DNA from 4 places in the Peribacillus sp. Hz7 genome. Region 2 is predicted to be linked to each of the others. Evidence: riboswitches for the same ligand, from Rfam matches in the RefSeq annotation. Region 2 holds a riboswitch; each other region holds the start of a gene.
What was found. Region 2 has a riboswitch for cobalamin ahead of ACE199_RS09845 (ABC transporter substrate-binding protein). Riboswitches for the same ligand answer to the same signal wherever they lie in the genome.
Positions count from the first base shown of each region.

Region 1 (5,092 bases), on a different contig from region 2:
GCATCCAGTCGCTCATTTATCATATCCATCCGCCAACACAGGTTAAGAAAGCAGAAAAAATTTGCGATATCCGTTATGAATACGAGAAAAAAGATGCGCTTAGACATAGACATTTCCGTACATGGAATATGAAAGCAGGCGGGGATTTTCTTGAAGCACGCCGCATTTTCATGGCAAATGATGATGTAGCGATCGGTATTGCGCGACCCAATCGGCAGATGAATTATTTTTATCGAAATGGTGAGGGAGATGAACTGCTATTTGTACATGAAGGAATCGGCAAAATTGAAAGCATTTTCGGAGAATTAAGCTTCACTCCCGGTGATTATCTTGTCATCCCAATCGGCACAACCTATCGCGTTATGCTTGAATCAGAAGAAGCACGATTTTTAATTCTTGAATCTAATTCGGCGATTGTACCGCCCAAACGCTACCGAAACGAATTTGGACAATTGCTTGAGCACTCTCCATTTTGCGAGCGCGACTTTCGCACCCCGGAAAGATTAGTGACGAAAGATGAGAAAGGAGAATTTGAAGTGCGCGTCCGTGCACAAGGAATGCTTACATCCTATACGTATGATTTCCACCCGCTTGATGCAATCGGATGGGATGGCTACTTGTTTCCATACGCGTTCAGTATCCATGATTTTGAGCCGATAACAGGCCGCGTTCATCAGCCGCCGCCAGTCCACCAAACGTTTGAAGCACACAATTATGTTGTTTGTTCCTTCGTACCTCGTATGTATGATTATCACCCAAAAGCCATTCCCGCTCCATATGTGCATAGCAATGTAGATAGCGATGAAATGCTTTATTACGTAGACGGCAACTTTATGAGCCGGCGCGGGGTTGAAAAAGGATCTATCACCCTGCATCCAAGCGGTTTGCCGCATGGGCCGCATCCCGGGAAAATTGAAGCTAGTATCGGCAAAAAAGAAACGCTCGAACTCGCGGTCATGGTCGACACATTCCAACCTCTCCATATTGTAAAAGAAGCACATCCAACAGAAGATAACAAATATATGATCAGCTGGCTTCCTTAATACACCTTCTTATACAACGGCAGCAACAATGAATGGACTATACAAGCAGTAAATATGATGAAGTAAGTCCCTTCAACCATTAAGCCTTCCCAAAAATACGTTTACATGTAAAAAGGCTGCCCGAAAGCAACTTTCGAACAGCCTTTATTCTACAAATTATTTTGTAAAAGCATCCGTTAATACTGGAACGATTTGCTTTTTACGAGATACAACACCTTTAAGCGTTGCTGTGTTGTTTGTTAATGATACATTATAAGCTTTTTCAACTGCGCTTGCTTCTTTACCAAGTGCAAGACCTACAGAATCATTATTTAAAATGTCTGTTACAACGAAGAAGAATAGATCTAATCCTTTTTCGTCAATCACTTTATTAATTACTGCTTCGATCTCAGCTTGACGAGCAAGTACGTCATTTGTGTCTACCGCATTCACTTGAGCGATTTCTACTTTTGCTTCTCCCATTGAGAATTCTTTTGCATCAAGAGAAATTAATTGCTCTACTGTTTTGTCGCTTAAATCAGCACCAGCCTTAAGCATTTCTAAACCGTATGCTTCAGCATCTACACCAGCAATCTCTGCTAATTCTTTTGCTGCTGCTACATCTTGGTCTGTGCATGTTGGTGATTTAAACAATAATGTATCAGAAATAATAGCTGATAACATTAAACCAGCAATTTCTTTCGGAACTGATTTTCCATTTTCTTTATACAATTTATTTAAAATCGTTGCTGTACATCCAACAGGCTCAGCACGATAATATAACGGATCACTTGTTTCAAAGTTAGCGATACGGTGATGATCAATAACCTCTAACACTTGTACTTGATCGATATCATCTGCACTTTGTTGACGTTCGTTATGGTCAACTAAAATAACGCCAGCTGCTTCGCCAGCTACTTTTTCAACAAGGCGAGGCGCATCGAAATTAAATTGTGTTAATGCATATTGTGTTTCGCCATTTACTTCACCTAAACGAACTGGTTCAGCTTCAACACCTAATTGTTTTTTTAAATCAGCATAAGCGATACTAGAACAAATTGTATCTGTATCTGGATTTTTATGTCCGAAAATAAGTACTTTTTCCACGTTATTTCTCCTTTTGTGTAAAATTTTATTGGTAATCTTCCTTTGAAAGAATACCATATGTCCCCTCTATTCTATCACAATTTTAGCCATTTTAAATTCCTAATATTCCTTTTTCCTACTTTTTATATAGGTTAAATAATATAATTTATCCTTTCCATGCTCAAAAATAAATAGTTGAAATTTAGCAAAAGATAGATTATGATAATACTTGCAATCAATACTAGATATTGACAAAAATAAACCAAAAACATCTATATATTGATATATAAAGTAAAGGTGCCAGAGATGGCTAAATAGGGAATCCGGTGAGAATCCGGAACTGTCCTCGCAACTGTAAATGTGACGAAATGAGAAAGCCACTGTATTAATCGGAATACGGGAAGGACTCAAAGTAGAGAGATCATAAGTCAGGAGACCTGCCTATACTTCATTCTAGTTTCTTATTCTTCGAGGATTGAGATGATGAAACGATTGCCTAAAAGCTATCTTTACTAGTCTTTTATTTCAGTCGTTTAATCCACTCATTCTCGGGTGGATTTTTTTATTTACCTAAAATACAAAAGGAGGCTTCTTCCCTTGACTACTCTAACAAATTCAAAAGAACAAAGCATGTTGCAGTTGGCTTCCCTATCAAATGATTTCGACCATACACTCCATATGGATAAATACAAACAACGCTTTCAAAAATGGTTGGATCGACAAGCAGATGTAGGTGCTGCACAAACGTCTAAGAAGCTTATCCAAATGGCACTTGAGAACGTCGATATTGATGCTCCAGACTGGACATTCGTTGCTGCTGCAGAATTATTAAACTCTATGTATCGAGAAGCGCAAATCAATCGCGGGTATACAGACACTTCTTACGGCCCGTTCTACGATTTAATAAAACAGCTATCAAGCGTACAAGAAGGGCAACGTTACCCTGTTTATAAAGCGGAATTACTAGAATCTTATACAAAAGCAGAAATGGAAGAATTAGGACGATCTATTGACCCCGAGAAGGATAAGCTTTTCTCTTATATTGGCATCTACTTGCTAAATGACCGTTACTTAGCTCGCCCTGAGAAAAACGCTGTCTATGAGTTGCCGCAAGAACGCTTTATGATTATCGCGATGGAAATTATGCGTAATGAACCGAAAGATAAACGTCTAGATCTAATTAAAGAAGCCTACTGGGCGATGTCTAATCTTTATATGACGGTTGCCACACCTACACTATCCAATGCAGGAAAAACGCACGGACAACTAAGTTCCTGTTTTATTGATGCTGTAGAAGATTCCATTGATGGCATTTATCTTTCAAACTACGATGCCGCAAAAGTATCCAAGTTTGGCGGCGGCGTTGGATTATACGTAGGAAAGATTCGTTCTCTTGGATCAGATATTCGCGGCTTCTCTGGAAACAGCTCTGGCACTACTCCTTGGATTCGCCTATTCAATCAAACGGCGGTTAGCGTAGACCAGCTTGGACAACGAAAAGGTGCGATTGCTATTTACTTAGATGCCTGGCATAAAGACATTATGAGTTTCCTAGACTTAAAAACACAAAACGGGGATGACCGTTTGAAAGCTCATGATATTTTTACTGGGGTTTGTATTCCTGATTTATTTATGGAAGCAGTTCGAGATCGTAAAGAATGGTACTTATTCGATCCGCATAGTGTGAAGCAAAATCTCGGCTTCTCTCTTGAAGATTTTTACGATGAGGAAAAGGGCAACGGAAGCTTCCGTAAGCACTACGCACTCGCTGTTGAAGCAGCCGAACATGGTAAACTCCCAAGCTATGCTTACGAAAAAGTACAAGCGATTGATGTCATGAAAGGAATTATGATTTCACAATTAGAAGAAGGAACTCCTTATATGTTCTATCGCGATGAGGTGAATCGAAAAAATCCGAATCGTCATAAAGGAATGATTTATTGCTCAAATCTATGTACCGAAATCGCCCAAAACCTAAGTCCGACATCGATTACAGAAGAATATGAAACAGAAGATGGCGACATTGTTATCGTAAGAAAAAGCGGAGACTTCGTCGTTTGCAATCTTTCTTCTATTAATTTACCACGTGCTGTTGAAGCGAAAGTTCTAGAACGCTTAATTCCTATTCAAGTACGCATGCTTGATAATGTGATTGATATCAATACCTTACCTGTTAAACAAGCAAAGATTTCTAATCAACGTTATCGCGCGATTGGTCTTGGAACATTCGGATGGCATCACCTGCTCGCGGTCAAAAAAATCTACTGGGAATCTGAAGAAGCGATTCAGCTTGCTGATTCTTTATACGAAACAATCGCTTACTTAACGATTCAAGCATCATGCGAACTAGCAAAAGAAAAAGGCAGCTACCGCTATTTCGAAGGTTCAGACTGGCAGACCGGTCACTATTTCGAACTGCGCGACTACCATGATGAGAAATGGAACGAACTGAAACACAACATTCAACAAAACGGAATTCGTAATGGATATTTGATGGCTGTTGCGCCGAACTCGTCCACAGCAAAAATCGGGAACTCAACAGACGGCATCGATCCATTATACGAAATCGAATTTTATGAGGAAAAGAAGAACTTTAAATTCAAAGTGACAGCGCCTGGTTTAACGCCAAATACGTATGAATACTATAAAAAAACGCGCTTCCATTTAGATCAAAAAGAAAGCATTAAACAAAACGCCGCTCGTCAACGCCATGTAGACCAAGCCATCAGCTTTAATTTATATGTTCATAATACGATTAAAGCGAAAGACTTATTAGATATTCACTTAACCGCTTGGGAAAGCCAACTGAAATCTACCTACTATGTTCGTTCGACTTCTTCGGAATTTAACAATGCTTGTGAAAGCTGTTCATCTTAAAAGCGGAGCCGGTAGAGCTAGACACCAATATTAGCTGAAAAACTACCTGCTTCTCTATCTATCAAGAAAAGGAGCTTAAACATATGACAACTCACATTAAAAAAATC
Region 1 is NZ_JBHHJV010000004.1:271,244-276,335, forward strand. It holds gene ACE199_RS08870 (homogentisate 1,2-dioxygenase) at 1-1,043, shown strand, start outside; gene ACE199_RS08875 (manganese-dependent inorganic pyrophosphatase) at 1,200-2,129, opposite strand; cobalamin riboswitch at 2,387-2,567, shown strand; gene ACE199_RS08880 (ribonucleoside-diphosphate reductase subunit alpha) at 2,739-4,985, shown strand; gene ACE199_RS08885 (ribonucleotide-diphosphate reductase subunit beta) at 5,069-5,092, shown strand, end outside.
Region 1: linked by a shared signal. The riboswitch ahead of ACE199_RS08880 (ribonucleoside-diphosphate reductase subunit alpha) and the one ahead of ACE199_RS09845 (ABC transporter substrate-binding protein) in region 2 are both predicted to bind cobalamin.

Region 2 (5,092 bases):
GGATACGTATAAAAATAATAAGGCTAATAAAAATAAAATTAAAGAAATTCAGCCGCCAAATGCTGTAGCAGAGCTTCCTAAAAGGGAAATGAATATTGACCCGAATAAAAAAGTCATTGCCCTTACATTTGACGATGGCCCGAATACAAGTACGACTACGACCATTTTAAAGGCATTAAAAAAATACGATAGCCATGCGACATTTTTTGTGCTTGGAAGTCGAGTGAAATATTATCCGGATATGATTACGGAGATGTTAGAGGGTGGAAATGAGGTAGGAAATCATTCATGGGACCATCCACAATTAACAAGATTAAATAAGAAGCAAGTGACAAGTCAAATTGGAGAAACCCAATCTATTATTAAAAAAGTGAGTGGATATGAACCCATCCATATGCGCCCGCCATACGGAGCGACAAATAAAAAAATTACTAAGTATTTTAAGAAGATGGATGTAATCTTATGGGATATTGATCCAGAGGATTGGAAAGTTCGTAATAAAGATAAGATTGTAAAACGAGTAATGGCTCAAGCAGAGGATGGAAAAGTTGTTCTCATGCATGATATTTATCAATCAAGTGCAGATGCCGCTGTTGAAATTATTAAACGACTTAATAAGCAAGGCTATCAATTAGTAACGATTTCGGAATTACAGGAAATCCAGAAATTAAGAAAAGTAGATTAGTATAATCCAAATTAGTTTTCTGCTAGGATTACATTTCATCTAGTTAGCAGAATGATTTTTGGCTCCTGCTCATGAGAAATCAATGTCTTGTACGAGTAGGGGCCAAAAAAACAACATTCTTATACCGGTTTAACAACTTAAATATATATAGTAAAAAACATATGCTTGGTCTTACATGAGAACAAGCATATGTTTTTTATTTCTCCAGTGAGTGGTTAAGCTTCTCATAGATAGTTAATAGTTGTTGCCGTTCTTCTTCTGATAATGTTTCAAATAAATTTGTGCGTAATGTTTTTCCTTTTTCATGTGCTGCATGAACCATTTCAACGCCCTTGTTTGTAATCGCTAAATAAATAATTCTTCGATCTTCATCATCAACAACTCGTGTAGCTAATTCTTTTTGTACGAGTTTTTCAGATAAGTGAGTTAAAGAGGGAGGGGTTAAGCCTAAAGCCCTTGCGATATCCGATGGTCGGCTTTTTCCATTTTCTTTAAGATAGCTTAGTACAAGAATATGGGAAATACCCAGGTTCTCTTCAAACATTTTATTCCATTTAATAATCATATTATTCGTTAATTGATCCATCATATGAATCAATTCAAAGATTGTTTGTTTTTTCATCCCTTATTACCCCTGTCTTTTATTTAATGGCTCCGTTATAGGACGTTGTATAATCAACAATATTGTGTAACAAAGCCTATTTAATAGGAAAAGCCCCTTTATATTTAAGGGGTCTATTACGACACTTAACATTCAGTAAAGCCCCCTGTCGAAACAGGGAGTGAGTGCAGAAAAGGTTCGTATGGCCATATAATTAATCTTATTGAGCAGAAAAGCCGCCGTCAATAACTAATTCTGCACCAGTGATATAAGACGATTCATCAGATGCTAAAAATAATGCTGCATTTGCAATATCTTCCGGCTGACCTAATCGTTGAAGGGGAGTTGCTTGAACTAACCGGTTTAGAAGTTCTTTTGATGTTTCTAACGATTTTGTCATAGGTGTTTCAATAATTCCAGGGAATAGGGCGTTTACACGTATTCCTTGATACCCAAAAGTCGTTGCAGCTGCTTTAGATACAGCACGTACTGCACCTTTAGACGCTGAGTAATGATTAAAGCCTTGACCGATTTGAGCTGTATAAGAAGAGATATTAATGATTGAGCCTTTCTTTTGCGCTGCCATATAAGGAGTAACATGTTTCATGCCGGCAAATGGACCAAATCCATTAATGTCCATCATTTTTTCCCAATCATTAATGTCGATCTCTTGGTAAGGTTTTTCTGAAGAAATCCCGGCGTTGTTCACGAGAATATCAATTTTCCCAAAGTGTTCGTTCACTTCTTTCGCTAAAGCTTTCCAATCAGTTTCTGAAGCTACATTTAATTTCATTCCATATACATTTTCTTTTTGACTTGCTTTTTCCAGTGCTGCTTCGTTAATATCAGCGGCAATGACGATTGCCCCTTCTTGGCTGAATAAATCAACCATACGTTCTCCAATACCTGATGCTCCACCTGTTATAATAGCCACTTTATTATCTAATCTTCCCATGTTAAATTCCTCCTTAACGTAATTTAATAGTACCGCCATCTACCATAAGTGTTTGTCCAGTCATATAATCTGAATCGCTGCTGGCTAAGAAAACAGCTACTCGACCGATATCTTGTTCTGGGTCACCAAGACGACGAAGCGGAATTTTGTTAATCATTGCATCGTATAATGTTGGATCATTTTCACGCCATTGTTGAACACCCGGAGTAAGCGCGATAGGTGAGATTAAATTGACGTTAATTCCATCTGGGCCCCATTCGTTTGCAGCAACACGAGAAATTCCGCGGATTGCTTCTTTTGCGGCTGCATAAGAAGTTTGTGTAGGTTGTCCATCAATTCCGGCACCTGAAGCAAAGTTAATCACTTTACCTTTAGATTTCTTTAGTTCAGGATAAGCAGCCTGCATAAAATGGAATGTAGGATAGAATCCAGTTCCGAAAGAAAGATTAAAATGTTCCATTGTTGTTTCATTGAAAAGCACTTGTCTTGATACATGTGCATTATTAACTAGAATGTCCAGTTTTCCATATTTTTCAATGACTTCAGCAACAATTTCCTTAATATTTTCTTTTATAGAGATGTCTTTAATAAAAAGCAAACCTTCTGTATATTGATTCACTTCGGCTAAGGTTTGTTTCCCTTTTTCTTCGTTTACATCGACAATAGCGATATGGGCACCTTCTTTAGCCATAGCTAGGGCCATTCCTCGACCAATACCAGAAGCACTACCCGTTACGATTCCAACTTTTCCTTGTAAGCGCATGTTGATTTCCTCATTTCGGTTATATATTTAGATGTTTAAATATTAGACAACTAAATAATATCAAATACTTTTATTTTTTGCAATTATAGTCTTTTTTAATTTTTATATGTTTTAAGTCAGTTGGATTTTTAGGGAGAAGATAAAGAATATGTTCCCTATAGTTCTCCATTGACAATCGTTAATTATATAACTATTATTTTTAATTAGAATATAAGTGTTTGAAATAACAGAATGTTAAAAATTTCATATGTAGAAAATAGGTGCACAATGAAGCTTTAGGAAGTTTCGTTTGCTTAATAGGGAAGTCGGTTTAATTCCGACACGGACCCGCCACTGTGTAGGGAAACAGTATGATATGCTGTGAGCTTTCAGAAAAACCACTGGGGTAATCCCTGGGAAGGATTGAGAGTGAATGCCCTGAGTCAGGAGACCTACCTATTTGAACATCACTGTTAGACCTACGGGACTTTAGGGAGGTGGTTAGTATGCTGATAATCACAAGTCTATACGTATATCATCTATGGATGATTCATAAGTTTAGATACCCTATTTTTTATCATGAAAAGCATTTCTGACCTCTTTACATAGTCAGAAATGCTTTTTTGTTTTTAATAATTATTTAGGGGGAAGAACATGTTGGAAAATTGGAATAGGAAACGAAACTTAGGATTATGGATGGTTCTTGCTTTATCCCTTCTAGCACTTATAGGATGTGCTGGGAATGATGAAACATCAACAGATAAAGGTACTAATGAAGAAGATTCAAACCAAAAAGCAACGTTAGCTTTTTCGTGGAGTCCAGCAAGCCTTGATCCACATGGAAGTGATAGCTGGGAAGTTATGCGTTCTGGAACAGCAGAAACATTAATTAAATTGAATGAAGAATTGGAACCTACAGCTTGGCTGGCAAAATCATGGAAACAAGAGAGTGACACAACATGGTTGTTTCAATTACAAGAAAATGTAACCTTCCATAATGGAAAAGCAATGGATGCTACAAGCGTGAAAGAATCATTACAGCGCTCTATGGATAAAAATCAAAGAGCGAAGGATCTATTGCAAATTAAGTCTATGGGAGTAGTATCAGATACTGAATTGAAAATTGAAACTACACAACCGAATGCGGCTTTAATTGCGCATTTAGCTGACCCATCTACAATCATTGTAGACGTAGCAACAATGGATGCCAAAGATAGTTATCCTGCTTTTACAGGAGCATTTAAAATTAAAAAATTTAATCAAGATGAATCACTTATTGTTAAAAGATATGAAGATTATTGGGGAGAAAAAGCACTATTATCTGAAGTGACAATTAAGTTTATCGCTGATGCCAATACGAGATTAATGGCCTTACAATCTGGAGATGTAGACGGGGCAACTGATATTTCTGTCGATAATATTGATGTTCTAGAGAAGAATAAAAAATTTGAAGTGTTAACCGCTACATCATTGAGAACACATATGCTAATGTACAATATGGAATCTCCTCTATTTAAAGAGTTAGCACTGAGGAAAGTGGTTGATATGTTGATTCCACGTGAAGAGATTGTAAGTTCTGTCATGAAAGGGCAAGGGACTGTAGCACATAGTGCATTTTCTCCTGTATTACCATTTGGTAAAGTGGAAAATAAAGAAGAAAAGCAATCTGTTGACCAATTAATGCAGCAAGAAGGTTGGAAGAAAAACGCTACAGGCATGTGGGAAAAAGAAGGGAAGCCATTTGAAGCGACATTATTAACGTTTCCACAGCGTCCAGAACTAACAGTAATGGCAGAAGTCATCCAAAATAAATTATTAGTTGAAGGAATGAAAGTCAATATCCGTCAAGTAGAAAATATCGATGACACATTAGCGAATGAGGATTGGGATTTATCGATGTACAGTATGTTGACGGCACACACGGGTGATCCTCAATTCTTCTTAGAAATATTTTATCGATCTAATAGTGAATCAAATGTGAGTAAATATGCGTCTCCTTCTGTTGATAAAATGATTAGTCAGCTAAGTCAAACAACTGATTTGGAAGAGCGTAATCAATTAGCTATTCAGATACAAGAGAAAATTAATGAAGATATTCCACAGTCATTC
Region 2 is NZ_JBHHJV010000005.1:194,722-199,813, forward strand. It holds gene ACE199_RS09825 (polysaccharide deacetylase family protein) at 1-685, shown strand, start outside; gene ACE199_RS09830 (MarR family winged helix-turn-helix transcriptional regulator) at 882-1,307, opposite strand; gene ACE199_RS09835 (SDR family NAD(P)-dependent oxidoreductase) at 1,507-2,241, opposite strand; gene ACE199_RS09840 (SDR family NAD(P)-dependent oxidoreductase) at 2,255-3,004, opposite strand; cobalamin riboswitch at 3,246-3,457, shown strand; gene ACE199_RS09845 (ABC transporter substrate-binding protein) at 3,638-5,092, shown strand, end outside.

Region 3 (5,092 bases), on a different contig from region 2:
GAGGAAGAGTTCCAAACTGTATTGGAGCAGGTTAAACAATAGGCTTCATTGATAGAGAGAAAAACAAAAAATTAAAAGGCGAGACATAGCTTGTGAGCACTCTCTTTTTTATTTTGATAATACGTATTGAAGGAATGAAAAGTATTGGTTTGTAAAAAAAGGAAGTAAACGGCCAAAGAAGAACACACCAGCTTGGCAATATACATTGGTCCGTGTTTCCGTTCCTGGAGGATATATTATTGCTCATTACCTAATGGGACTTTCTCCAACCATTGTTCTTGTTGTCATGATCATTGTTTGGTATGGTTTTTCTTATTTTTTGTTTGGTTATTAGCTAAATATTTTCATAAATACTTTTTTATAAAAGAAAATATTCAGCTTGTTTATTTTGTTAATAAGAAAATGGGGAGAAAAGCAAAAGGATTGAATTGAGAGAATGGAAGGAAATCAAAATTAATTCATTTACCCATTTTTTGTAAAAAAATCCTATCAATTGAATGTTGATAAATTTGCTTTAAGAAAACATTAACTTTGAAGAAGCCCCACTTTTTCTAGTAAAATAATAAAAACCAAATTTTTCTAGAGGTGTATATGATGAGATGGAAAAAAACAATGCTAACATTTGGAATTTGTTCTACCCTATTACTTGGAGCTTGTTCTAGTAAAGAAGAAAGTCATGATAATCATCCAATTCATACGGAACATACAGATTCAGGTGATATTCGTGAAGAAACAAGCGGGATAGGAGAAATGCCTGAATTTCTAGCGGATAAACCAGAGGATATGCAGACCATCTATGCAGCTGCTGCTAAACATCAAAAGCTATTAGAACAAATCCCTTGTTATTGTGGATGCGGGGAATCGGCCAACCACAAAAACAATTACGACTGCTTTGTGTTTGAAAACAGAGAAAGCGGAGCTGTTGTCTGGGATGATCATGGGACGAAATGTGGTGTCTGTTTAGAAATTGCCGCTCAGGCAGTAGTTGATTTTAACAACGGAAAAACGGTAAAAGAAATACGAAAGGCAATTGATCAACAATATAAAGACGGATATGCAAAGCCAACGGATACGCCGGAAGTGTGAATTTTATTGGTAATTTAATGAAAAAATGTATTGAAAAAGAAGAAAAAACAATGTAACATAGGTACATCTTAAATCGAAAGGGTGACCATAGGACGATGATTAACTAATCCTGTTTTAAAGAATAGATTCGTTATATAATACGAAGTTATTTTTGAATGGGATTAGTCTGTACTTTAAAAAAATCATCGAAGTTGTAGTACATGGTGTACTATGTCTTTTTCTATGGTTTTTGACGACCTCCTATCCAAAAATAACGGATGGGAGGTTTTTTGTTGTCTCCCATAATCATTAATAGAAAAGGGGAATGTTATGTCACAATTATTGAAAAATCGATTTGTTCAAGCGATTTTCCTATCCGCATTGTTTCTTCAAATAGGCATTTGGGTGAGGAATTTTGCGATTTTGTTATTTATTATGGAAAAAACCAATGGAAATGCTTTTGCTGTTTCCATGATCTCTGTTGCTGAATTTGCTCCGATTTTTATTTTTTCTTTTATTGGCGGGACATTTGCTGATCGTTGGCGGCCAAAAAGAACGATGGTATGGTGTGATATATTAAGTGCTATTTCGGTTTTTGCGGTAGTGCTCACACTAGTGTTTGGTTCTTGGCATATTGTCTTTTTTGCTACATTGATTTCGTCGATTTTATCGCAGTTTTCTCAGCCGTCGGGGATGAAACTCTTTAAGATGCATTTAAGCCCGGAATTGCTGCAGTCAGCGATGTCGATTTACCAAACGATTTTTGCTGTCTTTATGGTGCTTGGGCCTGTTCTTGGTACGATGATTTTCCAACAATTTGGAATTGTTGTGTCGATGATTGCTACAGGAATAGCCTTTCTTCTTTCTGCAGTGATGCTTCTATTCATTCCAGCTGACCATAAAACAGAGGATGAACAGACAGCTACAACCTTACTTGAAGATATGAAAAGCGGCATTCGTTATGTTCTCGCTAAAAAGGAATTGAAGCTACTTGGAATTTGTTTTATGGCTGCAGGACTTGCAATCGGACTTATTCAACCTTTAGCGGTTTTTCTTGTAACAGAACGATTAGAGTTAGCAAAAGAAAATTTACAATGGCTGTTAATGGTGAATGGAGTCGGAATGATTTTGGGAGGAGCGGCTTCTGTTATATTCTCTAAATCTCTTCTTCCGCAAAAGCTTTTAGTAATTGGGATGTTAGCCAATGCAATTGGGATGAGTGTGATTGGTTTTTCAACAGACCTTACATTAACTCTTGTCGCTGAATTTGTGAACGGATTTTTCCTCCCATGTATTCAAGTCGGCATTAATACGATGATTTTACAAAACACAAAATCGGAATTTATTGGAAGAGTGAACGGTACGTTAAGTCCGCTTTTCTCTGGAGCGATGGTATTAACAATGAGTATTGCTGGTATTTTAAAAGAAATGTTTTCAATTATTATGATTTTTGAAGCAGCTGCGATTCTATTTATTATCGGACTTTTGTTTATTCTGCCAATCTATAACATGCAAGCATCAGAGAGTGTTGAAGGAATGCTATCAAAAGAGTAAAATCTTGACTTATTATATGAGTCATGGTAATTTAGTTTCGGATAACAATAGTATTGGACATATCATCTAAACGCCATATTGGTGCTTCCATGTGGAAGAGAATAGGGAAATCGGTAAAACGATGCGGAGCCCGCCACTGTAGTTGAGGAGTCGCTGTCATAGCCACCGGATTTATTTCCGGGAAGGGACAGACTGACGTTGAATCATAGCCAGGAGACCTGCCAGTATTGGATGTTCTGAGATTTGGCAAATTCTCAGCCTATTTAGGCTGGGAATTTTTTTATTGTCTAAAAAATTGGAGGGATTAGTATGAACAAGTTAAGTGAAGCAGAAAAAAGTGGAGTCTATAAAGCGATTTTTAATCGAAGAGATATTCGGACCTTTTTACAAACACCGATTCCGGATGAAACATTATATAAACTATTAGAAGCGGCTCACAGTGGCCCATCAGTTGGATTTATGCAGCCATGGAATTTTATCATTATCAAAGATGACGAAACAAAGAAAAAACTAGCTGCCATCGTTGAAAAAGAACGACGCGCGCTTGCGATTCATTATGAAGGAACGGATCGCGAGTTAACCTTTTTAGATTTGAAAATTGCTGGAATTCTTGAAGCACCTGTCACAATTTGTGTGACATGCAACCCATTCAGTGCTGGTGACCATGTATTAGGAAGAAACTCAATCCCTGAAACGGATTTAATGTCCACAAGCTGTGCCATCCAAAACATGTGGCTTGCTGCTTATGCAGAAGGACTAGCGATGGGCTGGGTAAGCTTTTATAAAAAAGCCGATGTCCGAACGATTTTAGGTATCCCCTATCATGTGGATCCAGTCGCTTTACTTTCCGTTGGTTATACGGAAAATTATCCGGATCGACCTTTGCTAGAGATTTATAATTGGGAGAAACGACAACAATTGGATGGAATGATTTTTGAGGGGGAGTGGGGAGGTCGCTCTAAATAAGTCAATAACTATGTACTTTGTAAATAGATAAGTATATTTATAATGATATTAGTTGAAAGTTTAAGAGGGGAATCCTGTTGACTTTGAATAACTATTGCTTTTAAAAAGATTGCGAACCTCCATCAATGTAGCGTATACAGGGAGGTTCGCGAATGTCTTTCTTTTGAACCAACAACACCAGTTAGCCACACTACGGCATAGCATCCTCCTTAGTTAGAGGGTGAGGATTGAAACTGATAAGTCTGTACAAAAATCCCGTCTCCCTCCAACCATTCAGCGATAAAAACATCTTTATAATCTGAAATATCTTGTGATGAGAGTTGCACCTTTAACCAATGTTCATCAAATCCTAAATCTTTTAGTTCATCCCACAGTACTTCTCCATCACGAATGAGCGTAACAGGAACGTAAACAGGTGTCCCTGAAAGATTGAAATCCTGCAATGTTGTTTTCTGATACTGTGGTTTTTTTAAAATGCTAATAGAACCGTTCGCCTCTAAATAACAAAAGGCCACTTCTCGAATCGAAAAGGTTTCACTTTGCCGAAGTAAGCTTTGTAACTGATTAATATTCATCCGATTTTTCCTTAGCTCTTCTCGATCAACGACTCCATTTTTAATAAGAGCAGATGGTTTTCCTTCAAAAAGGCCACGAAACCATAAAGATTTTTGTCCAAGATATTCGACTATAAAGAGCAAAATTCCCCATAATACCATGGAGTATATAACATAAAGAATCCCAATTTGATGATCGTATAAGGCGTTGCCTAGTAATTCTCCTAATACTATAGCGGAAATAAAAGTGAAAGGTGTAATTTGATTAATAATTTTCTTGCCAACGAATTTGATGATTATAAAAAGCAGAAAAAATCCCGCAATCAGTTCTATTGTTAAATGCATGATTTTCATGCTATACATACTCCGATCTTTAAACATGATGATAACATTCCTATTTATCTCCAAATCGTAGCTGTTATAATACGAACTTTTTGTAAAAAAAACCATAAAAAGGGTATTAATATATGAATTTTCGAAATAGTCATGCTAATATAAAAGTATATTTCAAATATTTGGGGGAGGGGTGCTCGTATGAACATTCAAGATTCAATTGCCATTGTAACGGGTGGAGCTTCTGGTCTTGGGAAGGCGACGGTACAACATATTGTGGAAAATGGCGGAAAGGCCGTCATTCTTGATCTTTTTGAAGAGAATGGTGCGCAACTTGCTAAGCAGTATGGTGAGTCCGTTTTGTTTGTGAAAACCGATGTAACGAAGGAAGAGGACGTTCAAAGAGCTGTCGATCAAGCCGTTCAGCGATTTGGTCAGATTAATACTGTTGTCAATTGTGCGGGAATTGCTATTGCAAAAAAGGTTTTAAGCCGTCGAGGGATTCATGAATTGGAAGCGTTCTCAAAAGTGATTTCTGTTAATTTAATTGGCACGTTTAATGTGATTCGTTTAGCTGCAGAGAAAATGGCTCAAAATGAAGCAAATGAATCAGGAGAAAG
Region 3 is NZ_JBHHJV010000011.1:53,685-58,776, reverse strand. It holds gene ACE199_RS15185 (DUF4176 domain-containing protein) at 1-42, shown strand, start outside; gene ACE199_RS15180 (PCYCGC motif-containing (lipo)protein) at 595-1,086, shown strand; gene ACE199_RS15175 (MFS transporter) at 1,396-2,619, shown strand; cobalamin riboswitch at 2,682-2,859, shown strand; gene bluB (5,6-dimethylbenzimidazole synthase) at 2,929-3,585, shown strand; gene ACE199_RS15165 (DUF421 domain-containing protein) at 3,795-4,493, opposite strand; gene ACE199_RS15160 (3-hydroxyacyl-CoA dehydrogenase) at 4,674-5,092, shown strand, end outside.
Region 3: linked by a shared signal. The riboswitch ahead of bluB (5,6-dimethylbenzimidazole synthase) and the one ahead of ACE199_RS09845 (ABC transporter substrate-binding protein) in region 2 are both predicted to bind cobalamin.

Region 4 (5,092 bases), on a different contig from region 2:
ATAGGTAAGGTTTCTTCTCTATGTAAGAATATTCTTCATTCCAAAGAAAAAGAGACTGTTAAAACAGCCCCTTCATTTCAGTAACTGGAACAATTCTTCTTTGCTGCGGGGCATCGGTCCTTCATCCCGAAGCAGCTGTTTTGTCAGCAATTGTTGTGCCGTTTCAAATACCCACGGTTTTTCTAAATGAGCTTGATTCAGTAATGCTTCGTTATGAAAAACGGTTACAGGGTCGCCGTGATACAAAATTTCACCATCGCTCATGACAATGATTTCATCTGCCCATTCATAAGCAAAGTGAACATCATGAGTGGAAAGAATAATCGTTTTGTCTCCTTGATGAATATCGCGGAGAATGTGCATGATTTGCTTTGAATAATAGGCATCTAAGCCTGCGGAAGGTTCGTCTAAAATGAAAACTTCCGGATTCATCGCTAATACCCCGGCAATAGCGACACGTTTTTTTTGTCCTAAGCTTAAAAAATGAATGGGGCGATCTTGCAGAGCGGTCACCTCTGTTTGCTCCATTGCCCATTCTACTTGCTTGTGTACTTTTTCCTGTGACCAGCCTAAATTCATTGGTCCAAAGGAAATATCTTGTCGTACATTGCCGGAAAACAGCTGTGAATCAGGGTCCTGGAACACAATACCTACTTGCTTTCTTAATGTCATCAAGAACTTTCGATTATACCGCACCTGTTCTCCCTTAAATAAAATAGAACCTGTTGTGGGCTGTAAGATTCCGTTTAAATGCTGAAATAAGGTGGATTTACCGGCTCCGTTGTTCCCTAATAGAGCAATTTTCTTCCCTTTTTTAATGGTGAGAGAAAGATTTTTTAACGCTGTTGTGCCATCGACATAGCGATGGGTGAGCTGGTCGATTTTGAAAAAAAGCTCGTCCATTATAAAGTCCCTCCAAATAATAGATAGACCGCCACGATACTAGCGATAAGGGTCGTAATAATTAGCCAATTTACAGCTGAGTACTGATAGTTGTCGTCTATATACATAATGTCCTCTGTGTATCCACGTGAATCCATTGCGATTGTCAGCTCTTTCGCTCGTTTAAAGACGTGAATAAACAAAGAAGAAATTAACAACCCAATCGAATGCAGCCATTTTTTCGTTGTCATATAGCCAAGTCTAGAATTTTGGGCTTGATAAATATGTATGGCCGTTTCTAAAAACACGAAAATAAAGCGATACGTAATTTCTATTATTTCAATGAGTAATTGCGGTATCTTCAGTTTACGCAGCACTTGAAGAATCGCATTAACGGGTGTTGTTAGCGTCAAAAAGTATAAACAGCTTATACTGCTCAATACAACAAGAATGAGCTTTGTTGCTATTTTAATATTATTTTCCGTTATGAATAATTTCCAGTAGCCAAATTCTACAGACCATAGTACATGAGGCGTTGTAGTTTCGATACTAGCAAAGGAAATGACAATTGTTAATATTCCTGATAAAAGGAAGAACCCTGGAAGAAGCAGCAATTTAATATAATAACGAAGCGGGATTTTTGCCCCAAAAATGATAAAAGCACTCATCACAGTGAAGGTGATGAGTGAAACAATCGTGTCTTTTACAGTTAAAGCAAACAGGAGAAGGAATAGCGCGAATGTCATCTTCTCTACTGGGTGAATATGCTTTAGACGATTGAAATAGGCATATTTATCGATTAACAACATGTTTAGATGGACTTTCTTCTTTTTTTGATTTATGTTTTCCTCTTGCATACCCTATAAAGTAGCCGATGAATCCAGCTCCAATTGCTGCTTGAAGAACGAATAATAAGCTTTCAATTTCCCCGCTTGGCGGCTCCCAGATGTTAGAGAACCAAGGTTCATAGCTTGAATTGATTTCGCCAATGGCTTCTTCTGCTTCGCCATCAGCTCCGCCAAACTCAGCTCCTTTTTGAATAAACAGAGGGAAAATCGCTAGGATGACTACTAATCCGAGCAGTAATAGATTTTTTTTCATCTTAACGGGCCTCCTTCGTTAGAACGCGCAGTGCTTTCAATTCGCTTACATTATATTTTTTTAAGAAGTTCATAACAATAACAGTTAATAGACCTTCACTGATTGCTAATGGAATTTGTGTTAACGCAAAGATTCCAGCGAATTTAGTGAAAGAAGCCATGAAACCGCCAACTTCAGAAGGGAATGCTAAAGCAAGTTGAACAGACGTCATGACGTATGTTCCTAAATCGCCAAGTGCTGCTGCTAAGAAAACAGCCACGGAAAAAGACCAGCCAGCTTTTGTTGCGCCTTTATATACAAGATAGGCGATAATCGGTCCAACAACGGCCATGGAAAAAGCGTTCGCTCCAAGCGTTGTTAATCCTCCATGAGCAAGTAATAAAGCTTGAAATAATAAGACGATTGATCCGACGATACTCATTGCAAATGGTCCAAACAGCACCGTACCTAAGCCAACTCCAGTAGGGTGAGAACAGCTTCCGGTAACGGATGGAATTTTCAGTGCGGATAGAACAAAGGCAAAAGCCCCTGACAAACCAAGCATCATTTTTGTTTCAGGGTTTTCTTTGATGCTTTTACGAATAGAACGGAAACCAAGAATTAAAAATGGGAGGGTAACCGCCCACCAGAAGATCGCCCATTCAATAGGGAGGAATCCCTCCATAATATGCATAGCGGAGGCTTTATTAGGAACGAAAAGCAATAATGCGATAAAATAAAGAACTTTCCAATTCAATGTTTTCATACATGTCTCCTTTTTAATCTTTGTTATTTTAGAAAAACAATCGGCAGCGTTTTACGTACTTTTTTGCCGCTGCCATCACCTCCTCATTTGTTATCCGCGAAGAACGTGAGAGTGTGTCTGAGCTTTGTAAAATTATGTACAAAACAAAAAAGCACTTCTTTCATCCTTGAAAGAAGTGCATAACTGAATAGTAGCAGGACTGTGAGTAAAAAACACTCACTAGCTATATATCCGTATCCCCATCCTCGTAGGTTGAAACAGTTTTCCCCTTTATGGCAGGTCTCCTGGCTCTGGATCATGACATCATTACAACCTTCCCATCTTAGAGTAGACAGTGGTTCTTACGTGAGTAATGATGCTCCCCATTACAGTGGCGGGACCGCGCCGGACTTACACCGACTTCCCTTTTAAGCCAAATATCAAAATTTAGCACCGTAAAGTTTATAAAATTTTAAGATTTCTAGCATAGTGTACCATGAGAAAATCGCTTCTTCTAGAAAAAAATTTTTTATGATTGTATTTCATAAGTAAAATATAGAAAAATATTGATTTTTTTAGAAAAAATGGAACAATAAGCGGAAAATCCTTGCTGGATTATTTCCCCTATACAGGTTAGATTTATACGTAAGTTGTAATTATCTATTTAAAATTTTAAAAAGATGGTATATGATAGGTACAGTTTTACGAATTGAGAGAATATTGTTATTAAACAATTGAATATAAATTTAAAAGTGCCCAAAGTGTCATGCTAGGGATAATAGGGAAATCGGTGAGAATCCGATGCAGCCCCCGCTACTGTAACGCTGATGAAATTGTCAACACCACTGGTGCAAACTGGGAAGGGACAAGAGTAAAGAGAAGCGTAAGCCAGGAAACCTGCTTTTAAGTGAAAAAGTAATACTTTTCGGAGGGAAGGGTAGAGGCTGTTGAATATAGAGCGGCATGTTTATGCTAGTTCATTTTATTTTTTAGCTTTTTAAAAAACCTTAACTCAAGAGAGTTAAGGTTTTTTTATTCTCTTCTGCCTAATAGGAGGAACTATATGACAACTTGGAATTTGAAAGGTACAAAGTCTCATCTGCTGATCTGTAATGGAAGTAGTTGTATGAGAAAGGGCGGCGAAGAAGTGACACAAGCCGTTCGTGACGAAATTAGTTTACTAGGATTGGATGAAGAGATTCATACGACAAGAACTCGTTGCAATGGACGATGCAAAGATGCTTGTATCGTCATTGCCTATCCAGAGGGTAATTGGTATCGAGTTGATTCCCCTGAAATTGGCCGCCAAATTGTTCGGGATATGCATGAACCAAGCCTTGAAACGCACAAAGTATATCAATTTGTGAACGGAGAAATGTCACCTAATCCAGCATCTGCTGCTATCGTAGGAGTTTCAAAGAAAAAAGTAGAATCCTAGATTACGGATTACGAAGGGGGATATTTGTATGGAGCAAAAAGGGAAATTATTTGTTGTTGGATTTGGTCCAGGGGATTTTAAACATATTACAACACGAGCTGTGGAAGCACTTCAAGAAAGTGATTTTATCATCGGTTACAAAACATATGTGGAATTGATTCAAGATTTATTAACCGATCAAGCGATTATTAGTACCGGAATGACAGAAGAAGTATCGCGTGCACAAGAAGCGGTAAAACAAGCGGAAAACGGCAAGAAAGTAGCCGTTATTTCAAGCGGTGATGCAGGGGTTTATGGAATGGCAGGCCTTGTTTATGAGGTCTTGATTGAAAAGGGATGGAAAGAAGCAACAGGTGTTGAAATTGAAATTATTCCTGGGATTTCAGCGATTAATTCCTGTGCATCATTACTTGGGGCACCTGTTATGCATGACTCTTGTACGATTAGTTTGAGTGACCACTTAACACCGTGGGAGCTGATTGCGAAACGAGTTGAAGCAGCGGCACAGGCGGATTTTGTTATTGCGCTTTATAATCCGCGCAGTGGTCGTCGAACAAGACAAATTGTTGAAACACAGCGGATTTTACTGAAATATCGTTCGCCAGATACACCAGTAGGGCTAGTGAAAAGCGCGTATCGCGAGCGTCAGGAGATTACCATTACGAATTTAGCAGAAATGTTGAATCATGATATTGGAATGCTGACAACCGTTGTAATCGGGAATTCATCGACATTCTTATATGACAATAAAATCATTACGCCTCGCGGCTATCAAAGAAAGTATACATTGGGTTCAGAAAAGCAGCCGTTAAAACCGCATCAACGCTTGAAAAAAGAAGCAGAGCCATGGGCGATGGATCAAGAAACAGGACTTACGCAAGGCTCTTATGGAGAAGCCGCTGTTGGGTTGCTGACGAAAGCGCCTGAGAAGAAGAGTACGAGCACTT
Region 4 is NZ_JBHHJV010000008.1:53,206-58,297, forward strand. It holds gene ACE199_RS12670 (energy-coupling factor ABC transporter ATP-binding protein) at 73-903, opposite strand; gene cbiQ (cobalt ECF transporter T component CbiQ) at 903-1,691, opposite strand; gene ACE199_RS12680 (energy-coupling factor ABC transporter substrate-binding protein) at 1,675-1,983, opposite strand; gene ACE199_RS12685 (energy-coupling factor ABC transporter permease) at 1,985-2,728, opposite strand; cobalamin riboswitch at 2,986-3,180, opposite strand; cobalamin riboswitch at 3,441-3,626, shown strand; gene ACE199_RS12690 ((2Fe-2S) ferredoxin domain-containing protein) at 3,771-4,145, shown strand; gene cobJ (precorrin-3B C(17)-methyltransferase) at 4,174-5,092, shown strand, end outside.
Region 4: linked by a shared signal. The riboswitch ahead of ACE199_RS12690 ((2Fe-2S) ferredoxin domain-containing protein) and the one ahead of ACE199_RS09845 (ABC transporter substrate-binding protein) in region 2 are both predicted to bind cobalamin.